One region of the Fructilactobacillus carniphilus genome, then DNA from elsewhere that is predicted to be linked to it. Evidence: predicted binding sites of a transcription regulator. Region 1 holds the regulator's gene; the other holds the start of a gene.
What was found. The regulator LexA, encoded in region 1, represses DNA repair genes until DNA is damaged. The targets are predictions, from matches to a motif close to CNAACANNTGTTNG.

Region 1 (6,105 bases):
TCCGTTTGCTGCGACTGTGGTTGGGGATAAGTTGTACGGTCGGGGTGCCGCTGACATGAAGAGCGGCCTCGCTGCCGAAGTAATTGCGCTAATCGAGTTAGTGGAAGAACAGCGAGAAATTCCCGGCAAAATTCGGTTGTTAATTACGGCAGGTGAAGAATATGGTGCTCCTGGGGCCTACCAAATTGCTCCCAACCTGCTAACCGATTTAGATGCGTTAGTGGTCGGCGAAGCCACCGATGGGAACGTGACCTACGCGCACTCTGGCAGTTTTAACTACCGGATTGTGAGTCGGGGAAAAGCTGCCCACAGTTCGGTTCCAACGCACGGAATTAATGCCATTCAAGGATTGGTCAAGTACATCCAACGAGAAGCCCAAATTTTTGCCGACTTACCGGTTGACCCAACTCTCGGCCACGTGCAACACAGTGTGACGGTGATTCGTGGGGGAGAACAGGTGAACACGATTCCAGATGCCGCTGAATTATTGGGAAACGTGCGGCCGACGTCCGTATTTGGGAACCAGGCGGTGCGTAGGTTACTGCAAACCACGATTGATCAGTTAAACGCAAGCACCGATTACGAGCTAGAACTCCAGGTGATTCACGACTTTTATCCGGTTAAGAGTCAAGCAGATGATTGGTTAGTGCAAAAAGCAGTAGCGGTTTCGCAAGCGAACTATCCAGATCGACAAATTCAGGCCGGAATTGATAATGGAGCGACGGATGCCAGCGTGTTTGTGAAACAGAATGCGGACCTCCCCGTCATTGTGTTAGGACCCGATAAAGCCGGGACTTCCCATCAGCGGAGCGAACACACTACCATTAGCAGTTTTTTAGCCACGATTAACATTTATAAGGACTTGGCAACGCAATTTTTTGCAACCCAGGCCTAATAAAAGAGCACGATTAGAATTCATTTCTAACCGTGCTTTGTTGTTTAATTACAGTGTTTTTAGTTTTTCGTCAATTTGTTTTAAAACGATGGCTGTGTTTTCAGGATCCTGCAGGTCATAAGTTTGTAAATCAATCTTCATTTTGGGACTAACGTCGTAGTCTTCATACCATTGTTGGTATGCTTGCCACATTTTGTGATAGTAGGCCTCCAGTTCTGGATTATCGTCAAACTGTTCGTAGTCACGCCCCCGCTTTTTGATACGGGCCAGAATCGTGGGAAAATCAGCGTCGGCATACACCAATAAGTCGGGACGCTGCTTGGGCATTTCTTCAAGTTCGGCCATCATGTTATCCAATAGTTTGAGGTAAACTGATAGTTCGATGTCAGAAATGTTTCCAGCTGCATTATTTTCCTTGGTGAACAAGGCATCCTCGTAAATGGAGCGGTCCAGGACGTTATTGTCATCGGCGAGGGCCTTTTTAATCATCGCAAAGCGTTTGTTTAAAAAATAAATCTGTAACAAAAAGCCATATTGTTGGGGATTTTTGTAGTAGAGGGGTAAAACCGGATTATCCCCCACCGGTTCATAAAACGGTTTGGTGTGTAAGTGTTCAGCAATTTTACCGGTCAGCGTGGTTTTGCCGACCCCAATCATTCCAGCAGTAATTATCACCATAAAGAGCTCCTTCTTCTATAATAAGATTAGTATAGCACGCCCGTGAATTTCGAGAAAATAGCGGAGCCCGGCGCCGAGTTATGGTATCCTAGTAATAATTCGATTTAGTGATGGTGAGCAAATGAAGTGGTTAGATGGATTTTTAATTGTGGTGGGCTTGTTGATAATGGGTTGCAGTTACCTGGTAACGGGTCGGTTGCAAGTCGGAATTTTTCTATTAGGAGCGGGCATCGGAACTCAGGCACTCGTGATTCCGGCGGTCGTGTGGATCTGTCAACGTTATTTTAGCCATCCAGAAAGGGATGAAGAACAACCCCATGAACTTAAGTGAAATCGTTCAATTTATTAAGCGACTACTGGTGTTTATTATATTAGTTGGTCTAGTGACAGTGGTTCCCATACCAATGCTGTTGTTGCAACAATATCATTTTCAAACAGGAATCATAATTGGGATAATTGTAGGTTACATCTCTGTTTATCTAATCTCTATTTGGTTAGCCTATGAAGCTTATCGATGGGTTTGGCACCAACCTAACGGTAAATTGACTGCATCGAATTGGAAATTAATCTTTGTTTCGCTGTTTGAAATTTTTGCGGTGGAAATTGTGACTGTAATCGTGGCACAGTTGCTGCATCTCCCCGCTGGAAGTGAAAATAACCAGATTATTTACCAATTACTCTCTAGCAGTCCGGTTGTTTTGATTTTAATGAGCGCGGGAATGGTTTTTTTAACACCCATGCTAGAGGAATTAGTGTTTCGGGGATTTTTAATTCGCGGGGTCTTAAGCTGGGCACCAAATTGGCTTGCTATGATTATTAGTGGAATTGTTTTTTCTGCGGGGCACGCGAGCTCGAACTGGCTTAGTTTTTTGATTTATGCAGCGATGGGAGTGATTTTAGCCCGGGTTTATTTAAAGACGAATCGGATTCAGGCTTCCATGACCTTACATTTTCTCAATAATTTATTCGCAACAATCATGATGGTGATTTCCATTCTGGGAAACGCCCACTAGAGAAAGGATGATTAATTTGGACCTTACAGAATTTACTTATTATCAAAATTTAAAAAGTCGCTTAACCAAGGTACAAGCGGAATTACAAGAAGAACAACAGGAATACTTAGAACAGATGGGAAATCTGAATCAGCTGTATAACGACTATGATGTGGAAACGACTGAACAACTGGCCAACGCCCTAAATCATGGTGATGACGATCAGTTTACAACGGAAATTGAAACGGCCTTAACGAGTCATGACCGTGAATTCTTGTTAGAGAACGTTGCTACTTTGAATCCGAGCGAGGCGCAGGTCTTGGCCGCCATTCACGGTGAAGCAGATGATGTGGCTACTGAAGCAGTTAAGGTAGAGAAATTCTACCGGGAATTTGCGTTACCAATCATCGAACGACTACAAAATAACCGTATGATCCACGTCGAGGACTTAACGACTTCTGGAAGCAATAGCGATACGGTGGCAGAAATTAATTATTTCTCGACATTTGACGATTTTAAAGAAGATTTCAACGGAGCTGCTTACGTGGGTGAAGTAATCGAACAACGTTTGCAAGATCAAAAACCGATTAGTTTGATTATTACGGAACAAAATTATCCAAATGAATATGATGTAACGGTGATGCCAGAAAATGAGGAGGGATAAAGCATGGTAGATAAACGAGATTATAAGTATCCAGATACCCAGGCCTACGATCAGGTGATTAAGTTTTTGAACGATAACGGGGTAACCGTCCGCGATATTTCTAAGGTAACCTATAATTTACAAAAGCAATTTATTAGTATCCCTAGCATGGAATACGTTGATAAAATTGTGATTGACGTTTTGCATAAACGGGAAGTGTTAAATAACGCGTTAGTGGGAATGGAAATTGACCGCTTAGCCACCAATCATCAACTATCCGAACCGCTCCAAAGCATCGTGGAACATGATTTAGGGGTCTTTGGGGTTGATGAAACCCTAGCGTTAGGGATCGCTAACATCTATGGAACGATTGGAATTACCAACTACTGTGGTTTAGACACTAACAAGCAGGGCATTGTGAAGGAACTAGACCGGGAACAATCCCGAGTAACTACCTTTATTGATGATATTGTCGGAGCCGTGGCGGGAGCTGCTTCGGCTAAGATTGCCCACGAAAATTCATAAGTACCAAAAAATAGCAAAGTCCTGAACAGTAAGACATTGCTATTTTTTCTTTAATTATTTAATTTCGTTACGATATAAGCCCACGACTTTGCCGAGGATGACACAGTTGTTTAAGATGATTGGAGCCATCGAGTCATTTTCTGGTTGGAGGCGGAAGTGATCACTTTCCTTGTAAAATCGTTTACAAGTTGCTTCTCCTTCATCATTCATGGCAATTACAATTTCGCCATTTTCAGCATTGGGTTGGCGTTTCACAATTACCTGGTCGCCGTCTAGAATCCCAATGTTAATCATACTTTCCCCGCTAATGGTCAGCATGAAAAGGTCGGCTCGCTGGTTTTGCAGTTCCGCTGGAATTGGGAAGTAATCGGTTGCTTCTTGAACCGCTAAGATGGGTTCTCCTGCTGCTACGGTTCCTAAGAGTGGCATTTCGTTTTCAGTAGAGTTGGGCTGAATCCCCAAGGATCGAATCCCATCCTCCGTAATTTCTAAGGCTCGTGGCTTCGTGGGGTTTTTGGTGATGTAGCCCTTTTTTTCTAACCGAGAAAGGTGACCGTGAACCGTGGAAGTGGAAGACAGACCCACGGATTTCCCGATTTCTCGAACGGTCGGTGGATAGCCGTGGTCAATAACGTTGTCATAAATAAATTGTAAAATGGCCTGTTGTTTTGGGTTAGCTTGCGAAGACATGTAAACACCTCAAATTCGTTTAGTAGCAATGCTTTTAGCGTACCATAAAATTAGGAGTTTGCAAACGTTAGTTCGCCCGTTTCCTGTTTTATTATGATTGATTTCATGCTATTATTAAAGAAATTAAAAAAGGGAGTGGCAGAATGGCTGAAGATGAAAAATTAAAGCAGTTAATTCCACGGATTAATGAATTGGCAAAAAAGGCTAAATCAGACGTGGGTTTAACTGATGCAGAAAAAGCGGAACAAGAAAAATTACGTAAAGAATACCTCAAACGGTTTAAATCAAACTTTCGGACCCAACTTGAAATGACCCAGTTGTATGACAAAGACGGAAATGAAGTAACTCCCGAACCGGTCAAAGAAGCCCAACGCAAGAAAAATTTGCGTGACGATTAATCAATAACTGTTCAGAAAGAAGGAATTTAACTTGGCAACTTGGATTTGGATTTTACTAGTAATTTTAGCGCTAGTAGCAGGAGCAGCTGGTGGCTTTTTCATGGCCCGCAAGTACATGGAAAAATACTTAAAGGACAACCCACCGATTAACGAAGATCAGCTGCGAGCAATGATGTTACAAATGGGACAAAAACCATCGAAGAAAAAGCTGAATCAAATGATGATTGCAATGAAACGCAACGCTAAATAAGGCTAAAGAAAAAACCACTATTTAGTGGTTTTTTCTTTAGGATCATGATAAACGTAATCCGGATTAATTTCGTTATCGAGTTTGGTAAAAGCAGCTGCCATTTGGGTTTCGATGGCAGCTTGTTCCTCGTCGTTCAAGCGGTTGGATTTTTCGACATAAATGGGATCACCAAAGTTAATGTGGGCCCGTTTGCGTAAAAAGACCTGCTTTAAGGTTAAGGGACCTTGATAAACCACGGGTACCATTGGGACCTGGGCGGTTTTAGCGATTAAAGCCGCGCCTCCCTTTAATTTGGTTGAATGCCGTGTCCCAGAAGGAAAAATCAAAACGGAGAGATCAGTCTTACGTAAGACCTTAACGGGACGCTTAACGACTGAAATTCCAGGATTATGGCGATCAACCGGTTCCACGTTACACTTGCGTAATCCCCAGGCTAAGATGGGATTTTTAAATAATTCCTTTTTAGCAAGAAAGAAGAAGTGTTTGGGTAAGAGAACGACGCCAAAGAAGAGCATGTCAAACCAGGTTCGGTGCGGGGCAATTAAGACATAGTTACCAGCCGGAACCCTTTGCCGATTCCGTACGTCCGGTTTGCCGTTGAAGATGATGATGATCCATTTGATTACTGAAAAAGCAAACGAATAAAACAATCGTCTCATCCTTTCTGTTGAGATGTAAAATTAACCTTTAATAGTATACCATGTTTGCTGATAAAAAATGATGAGGAGAAAACGGATGGAGCAAGTGCAACTACGACCAGACGAACGAATCGACCAATTATACCGGAATCACATTCAAATCATTCAAAGTGATGCTGTGTTTTCCTTTTCGTTAGATGCGGTCATGCTGGCTCATTTTGCAAACGTAAAGCGCAGTGCCAAAGCCCAAATTGTGGACTTGTGTGCTGGAAATGGAGCGGTGGGTTTGTTTTTAAGTCAAAAAACGCACGGTCAGATTACAGAGGTCGAGATTCAATCCCGTTTGTGTGACATGACCGAGCGCAGTGTCCAGTTAAACCAATTGGAGCAACAGGT
Region 2 (6,105 bases), 540 kb from region 1:
TTTGTTTTTCACCCCCAGAAAGGGAAAGCACCTTGCGCTCGGCTAAAGCTTCAATGTGACAAAATTCCAGCGCTGCTTGAATCTTAGCCGGAATTTTTGTCGGATCCGTTTGCTGATTTTCAAGGGCAAACTGGAGCTCCCCCGCGACCGTCTGCATGACAAACTGTTGGTTGGGATCCTGTAACATCATGCTGACGGTCTTAGACCGGTGGGCTGCCGGTAATTCCGGGAGTGGCTGGTGTTGTAACGTAATTTCACCCTGGTAGGATTGATCATTAAGTCCGGCGATCAATTCTAAGATGGTGGATTTTCCACAACCGGATGGACCGCTTAAGAGCCAAAAATGGCCGGTGGGAATTTCTAACTGAACGTCGTGAAACAAGGGTTCAGTTTGATTCGGATATTTAAAACTAAAATGTTGCAGTGTGACTGCTGGTTCCATAGCTTCCTCCACGAAAAAACCGCCCTCCAAAATTGGGGGACGGTTGAATTTTTTGCGACAACTGTGTGTCAGGTTACCTCCGCTAGCATTACCTAGATCAGGTTCAACGGGTATTATCTCAGCCGTAAATGGGCACCCCAGCTATTCGATTAGGTTAAGTATACCAGATTTTGGCTGGTGGTCGGGCAGCAAAAGTGACATTTAGCCGAAACTGTTTGCCCGAAAAGAGCGGTTTTAATCCATCTAACTCAATGAGGGTGGGCAAAGTTCTCCTAATTTGGCACAATCAGAAGCAGACTACGTGTAAAGGATGAAAACTGTTTATGAAGCTGAAAGAAATGACTTATTGTGCCCTGATGATTGCAATCATTGCCTGTTTAGGACTGATTCCGTTAATTACGATTCCTTTTTTACCCGTGCCGATTTCCTTTCAAACGGCGGGGATCATGCTAGCTGGGTCCTGTTTGGGCCGGAAACTCGGCTTTTGGAGCGTCACGCTCTTTTTACTGCTCGTGGCAGTTGGATTACCGTTGTTAGCAGGTTTTCGCGGGGGAGTTGGGGTCTTCTTTGGACCCACCGCTGGTTATCTCATTAGCTGGCCGATTTGTGCTTACGCAATTGGCTGGTTAGTGCAGCACCTACGCCGCGTTCCATTATTCTGGCGCTTTATAGTTGCCAACTTAGTGGGTGGAATGTTGCTGATGAACCTCGTGGGCGCCGGCTATCTGGCTTGGCAAAGTAACTTACCGTTCACCCAGGTGCTGGTTAGCAGCCTGGTCTTTTTGCCCGGTGATGCCTTAAAAGCGTTGGTCGTGGCGGTCGTAGCGGATCAATTAGCTCGACACCGCTTGTTGCCCCATTTTTAGGACAAACAAAAAGAGCTCCTTCGTTTGGAAGGGGCTCTTCGTAACTCTAGACGTCTAAATCGGTTTCTTCTGATTTAGTTGAAGTGTTGGTTGTAGCTGTTTCTTTAGCATTAGCTTTTACGGCATCTTTTTCTGCTTCTGGGTCTTCTTTTTCAATCCCGTAAGCGACCCGGACCTTGTGGGTTAATTCATCCACAAGTTCTGGTTTTTCCTTCAGGTTAGCCACGGTCTTGTTCAATCCCTGACCGAGTCGTTCTTCTCCATAGGAGTACCAGGACCCGGACTTGTTAATGATATCTTTATCAACGGCCAGGTTCACCATGTCGGCAACCGGTTCGATTCCGTGCCCAAAACTCATCAACGTGTCAACGGTCTTGAATGGTGGTGCCACCTTATTCTTAGCCACTTTGATCTTGGTTTCTTTCCCCACGACTTCTTGGCCTTCCTTTGATTGCTTACTACCGCTTACCCGCAATCGAACACTTGAGTAGAACTTCAGAGCCCGACCACCGGGAGTGGTTTCCGGATTTCCAAACATGACCCCGACTTTTTCTCGAAGTTGGTTGATGAAAATCACGACGGTTTTGGTCTTATTGATATTGGCGGTTAATTTCCGCAAAGCCTGTGACATTAACCGGGCTTGGAGTCCCACGTGGGAATCACCGATGTCACCTTCAATTTCGGATTTCGGGACTAACGCAGCCACGGAGTCTACCACTACGAGGTCGATGGCTCCAGAACCAATTAGGGCGTCTGCAATTTGCAGACCTTCCTCACCGGTTCCAGGCTGGGATAGTAATAAGTCATCGATGTTAACTCCGAGGGCCTTGGCGTACTCCGGATCCATCGCATTTTCGGCATCAATGTAGGCAGCAGTACCACCGTTTTTTTGCAATTCGGCCACGGCCTGCAGGGCAATTGTGGTTTTTCCGGAAGATTCAGCTCCAAAAATTTCCACGACCCGACCGCGAGGGAACCCACCAATTCCTAAGGCAATATCCAGGGAGAGAATCCCCGTGGAAATGGCCTCAACGTTAGAATTAGGGGTTTCACCCATCCGCATGATGGCTCCAGTTCCGAATTCTTTTTTGATTTGTTTTAAAGCTTTGTCAAGTTCAGCTTGACGAGCATCTTGCGCGCTCTTTTTTGAATTTGTGGCCATTCAAAGCACCCTTTCTGTTTGGCGTGAACGTATGTTTGGTTCCTCAATAATAATTATTCTACGCTATTAAGTACGAAATTCCAACCGAAAACGGTTCAGTTTTAAGCTAATTAACGGAAATATTTTGCCTGGCTCTCCGTTAATTATAACTTATTTGGAAAAATGTGTATCTTTGCAAAAAATTAACTATTATAATGAGTCAATAATTAATCAGTTTGGCTAAGGAGGTTTTTTTATGAATAAAATTTGGGAACGGATTACCCGGAAGGCATCTGCCCAAGGCTTGTTAGATCAAGATTCGCGCCTGGAACCCCATATGACAACGAAGGATTTGCTGGGGTTGGGACTAGGAATGGTGGTTGGAACCGCTATCTTTACTCTACCTGGAATTGTGGCAGCGGAACATACGGGGCCTGCGGTAGCTTTAGCCTTCCTCGTCGGCGGAGTTGGTGCGGGGCTCGCAGCGTTAGCCTATGCCGAAATGGCAGCGACGTTACCGGTGGCCGGATCGGCCTTTTCTTGGATTAGCGTGTTGTTTGGCGAAGGGTTTGGCTGGATTGCCGGGTGGCTAATGTTGTCCGAGTACTTTTTGGCAATTACCTTCGTGGCATCCGGTTGGTCAGCTTACGTCCAGGGTTTTTTAGGGGAGTTTGGGATTCATCTCCCGTCGTACCTAGCCTCAGGGTATAACCCGAAAACAGGTGGGGTCTTTGACCTTTTTGCCGCGCTTTCGATTATCTTAGTTAGTCTGCTGTTAAGCCGCAAAATGGCGGGGGTTAACAAGTTAGAAAATGTGCTGGTAATTCTTAAGGTGGCTGTGGTTGTGATGTTCATTGTGGTCGGATTGACTGCCATTCACCCCGCTAACTATCATCCGTTTATTCCGGCTCACCGTCCAGGCACGGCCTTTGGAGGCTTTACTGGAATCTTAGCCGGAGCAGCACAGGTCTTTGTGGCCTATGGAGGCTTTGACGTGATTGCATCGAATACTGCGGAAACCAAGGATCCCGGTAAGAACATGCCACGCGGAATTCTAGGGACGTTAATCATCGGAAGTCTGTTGTTTGTGGGCGTTTCGCTGGTCCTCGTCGGAATGTTCAAATACAGTACTTACGCTGGCAATGCCGAACCATCGGCCTGGGCCTTGCGGCAAACTGGTCACCTATTGACGGCTAACCTGCTCTCGTTAGTTGCCATCGTGGGAATCTTTGCTTCATTAATTGGGACCCAGCTAGCTAGCTCACGGTTGGTCTATGCCTTTGGTCGGGACGGCTTATTGCCCCGGAAATTAGGTCGCGTAAACAAGAAGCATAACCCGGCGAATGCCCTCTTAGTGGTGACGGTTGCTGCCGTGTTGGTGGGGGCAATGCTACCGTTCACGTTCCTGGCTAACTTGGTTTCTGCTGGAACCTTAATTTCCTTTATGTTCGTTTCACTAGGAATCTACGCGCTTCGGCCGCGGGAAGGTAAGGATTTACCGGTTCCGAAGTTCCGGATGCCGTTATATCCGGTACTACCCGCTTTGTCAGCGCTAGTTTCGTTTGTGATTTTCTGGGAACTAAGTAATGATGCTAAGTTATTGACGCTGGCCTGGTTCGTTATTGGATTGCTAATCTACATTTTTTACGGCGCCCGTCATTCAAAAACAGCGCATGGTCAATCTGAGCAAGGAGGGGCCTAGTTCGTGAAGAATGATTTGAGCGCTCAAGCCGGATTTAAGGATACGATTCCGACCCTTTCGGGCTACATTGGCGTGGGCCTCGCGTTTGGTATCGTAGCTAAAGCAGCCGGTCTCAACGTCTTAATGATTACGCTAATGTCAGCCATTACGTATTCGGGAGCCGCTCAGTTTGTGATCGTCAGCATGTTGTTAGCGGGAAGTTCATTTTCTGCCATCGTGCTGTCGGTCTTTTTGCTGTCAGCCCGGATGTTACTGATGGGGATGACAGTGGCGCCGTTCATGAAAAAGGAATCGTTACTGCGCAACGTTATCATTGGTTCATTATTGACGGATGAAACCTTTGCCCTAAGCATGAACAAGTTAAATTACACTAACCGCCAGTTATCCTTTGATTGGCTCAATACCTCCAACCTGGTGGCGTATCTAACCTGGATCATTTCTTCTGGAATTGGGGGAGCGTTAGGCAGTTTGATTCCCAATCCCAATCAATTTGGATTGGACTTTGCCTTTATTGCGATGTTTATTGGGTTATTGTACCTGCAAGTGGCGGCAGATCGAACTATTGATCGCCGGCTTCAAGTTATCATGATTCTTATTACGCTGGTCTTAGTCTACGTGGGAATGATTTTTGTCCCGAGCAATTTGCTGTTAATCCTAGTGACCCTGATTGGGTGCGGATTGGGGGTGTTGTTGAAACATGCTTTCTTTTAAATTTGTTCTGCTGGTTATCGTTGGCTGTGGAGTGGTGACCTGGCTGAATCGGGTTATTCCATTTTTACTGTTAAAACGGTTTGAACTACCGATGGCAGCGGTCGAGTTCCTCAGTTTTGTCCCGGTTGTAATTATGGCTGCCCTCTGGTTTACTGGTTTATTTCACCAACACCTCGGGCACCTGCCGACTTTGGACTGGCAAAATCTGGTAGCCTCCGTACCCACGGTGATTTCAGCCGTTATTAGTAAAAACTTGTTGGTCATCGTAGCAGTGGGAATTGTTTCCCTGGCCATAATTCGGTTCGTAGTTTAATTTTAACTATATTAGATATTGATTTTATATTTATGGTTATGTAATAATTACAATGATTTTTATATTAATTTTTTTAACTTAGGAGACTGCAATACTATGTTTAACAAAAAGATTTTTATATTTCCGTTGACATTTATTTTATTATTTAGTTTGACATCATGTAATAATTACCATAATAATAGCGATAATAACTCAAAAACGAAGCAAACAAAAAAGAGTAATAATCAAAATAATAAAGATAAAAGTGATAAGCAAAAAAAGAAATCTGATTATTCAAAAAGTAATAGCAAAACTTCCACGGAATTAAAAGGCGCAGATGATAGCAGTAATTCAAATACTTCTAATTCCACATCACAAAACAATACAGCTAATATGAATAAAACAAGTAGTAATTATCACGATAGCGATGATAGTCATAAGGAAGTAAAATCTATTAATTCTTCAGATGAAGCAATTGATATTGTAAGAAAAGCTTCTGGTGACAACCCTGATTACGGCTATGAATTACTAACATCTCCTAATGACAGGTACATAATTAAAGTCGTATCTAAGTCAACTCAAGAACAAGGTGGTGGAAGTGGAATGGTGCAGATATATCAAGTTAAAAAAAATGGAACGTATACTACTGGTTGGGATAATTAAACAGATTTTTGTATTTTTGATTCTATAAAATTTACCATATTTTGGTTCTATTTTATTCTTATAGTGAGTTTTTAACTAACTTTAAATTAGTTCATATATTAATTACTAACAAAAAATAACTCCGAAAGTTGATTGACTTTCGGAGTTATTTTTTGGTCTAGAAGATTAACGTACACCAGCCGAGCACTAAAAACAGCAAGATGATCAGCAGGATCACCAGCCGGGTGACTTGCGTTTTGGGATGATGCATTAGGACCCAAATTAAGGCTGCCACCGTTACTAATAGAG

Region 2: recA (recombinase RecA) is a predicted target of LexA. The motif match lies at 2,495-2,508, and genes of this name have one in related genera.

The regions. Positions count from the first base shown of each region.
Region 1 is NZ_CP097121.1:357,270-363,374, forward strand. Features, by position in the region: gene M3M37_RS01875 (ArgE/DapE family deacylase) at 1-895, shown strand, start outside; gene M3M37_RS01880 (deoxynucleoside kinase) at 944-1,573, opposite strand; gene M3M37_RS01885 (hypothetical protein) at 1,695-1,904, shown strand; gene M3M37_RS01890 (CPBP family intramembrane glutamic endopeptidase) at 1,891-2,586, shown strand; gene M3M37_RS01895 (hypothetical protein) at 2,603-3,229, shown strand; gene M3M37_RS01900 (phosphatidylglycerophosphatase A family protein) at 3,233-3,733, shown strand; gene lexA (transcriptional repressor LexA) at 3,788-4,423, opposite strand; gene M3M37_RS01910 (DUF896 domain-containing protein) at 4,567-4,821, shown strand; gene M3M37_RS01915 (YneF family protein) at 4,853-5,071, shown strand; gene M3M37_RS01920 (lysophospholipid acyltransferase family protein) at 5,089-5,721, opposite strand; gene M3M37_RS01925 (tRNA1(Val) (adenine(37)-N6)-methyltransferase) at 5,807-6,105, shown strand, end outside.
Region 2 is NZ_CP097121.1:1,310,459-1,316,563, forward strand. Features, by position in the region: gene M3M37_RS06595 (ABC transporter ATP-binding protein) at 1-442, opposite strand, end outside; TPP riboswitch at 499-592, opposite strand; gene M3M37_RS06600 (biotin transporter BioY) at 766-1,308, shown strand; gene recA (recombinase RecA) at 1,355-2,470, opposite strand; gene M3M37_RS06610 (APC family permease) at 2,706-4,151, shown strand; gene M3M37_RS06615 (AzlC family ABC transporter permease) at 4,155-4,862, shown strand; gene M3M37_RS06620 (AzlD domain-containing protein) at 4,849-5,175, shown strand; gene M3M37_RS06625 (hypothetical protein) at 5,272-5,817, shown strand; gene M3M37_RS06630 (hypothetical protein) at 5,975-6,105, opposite strand, start outside.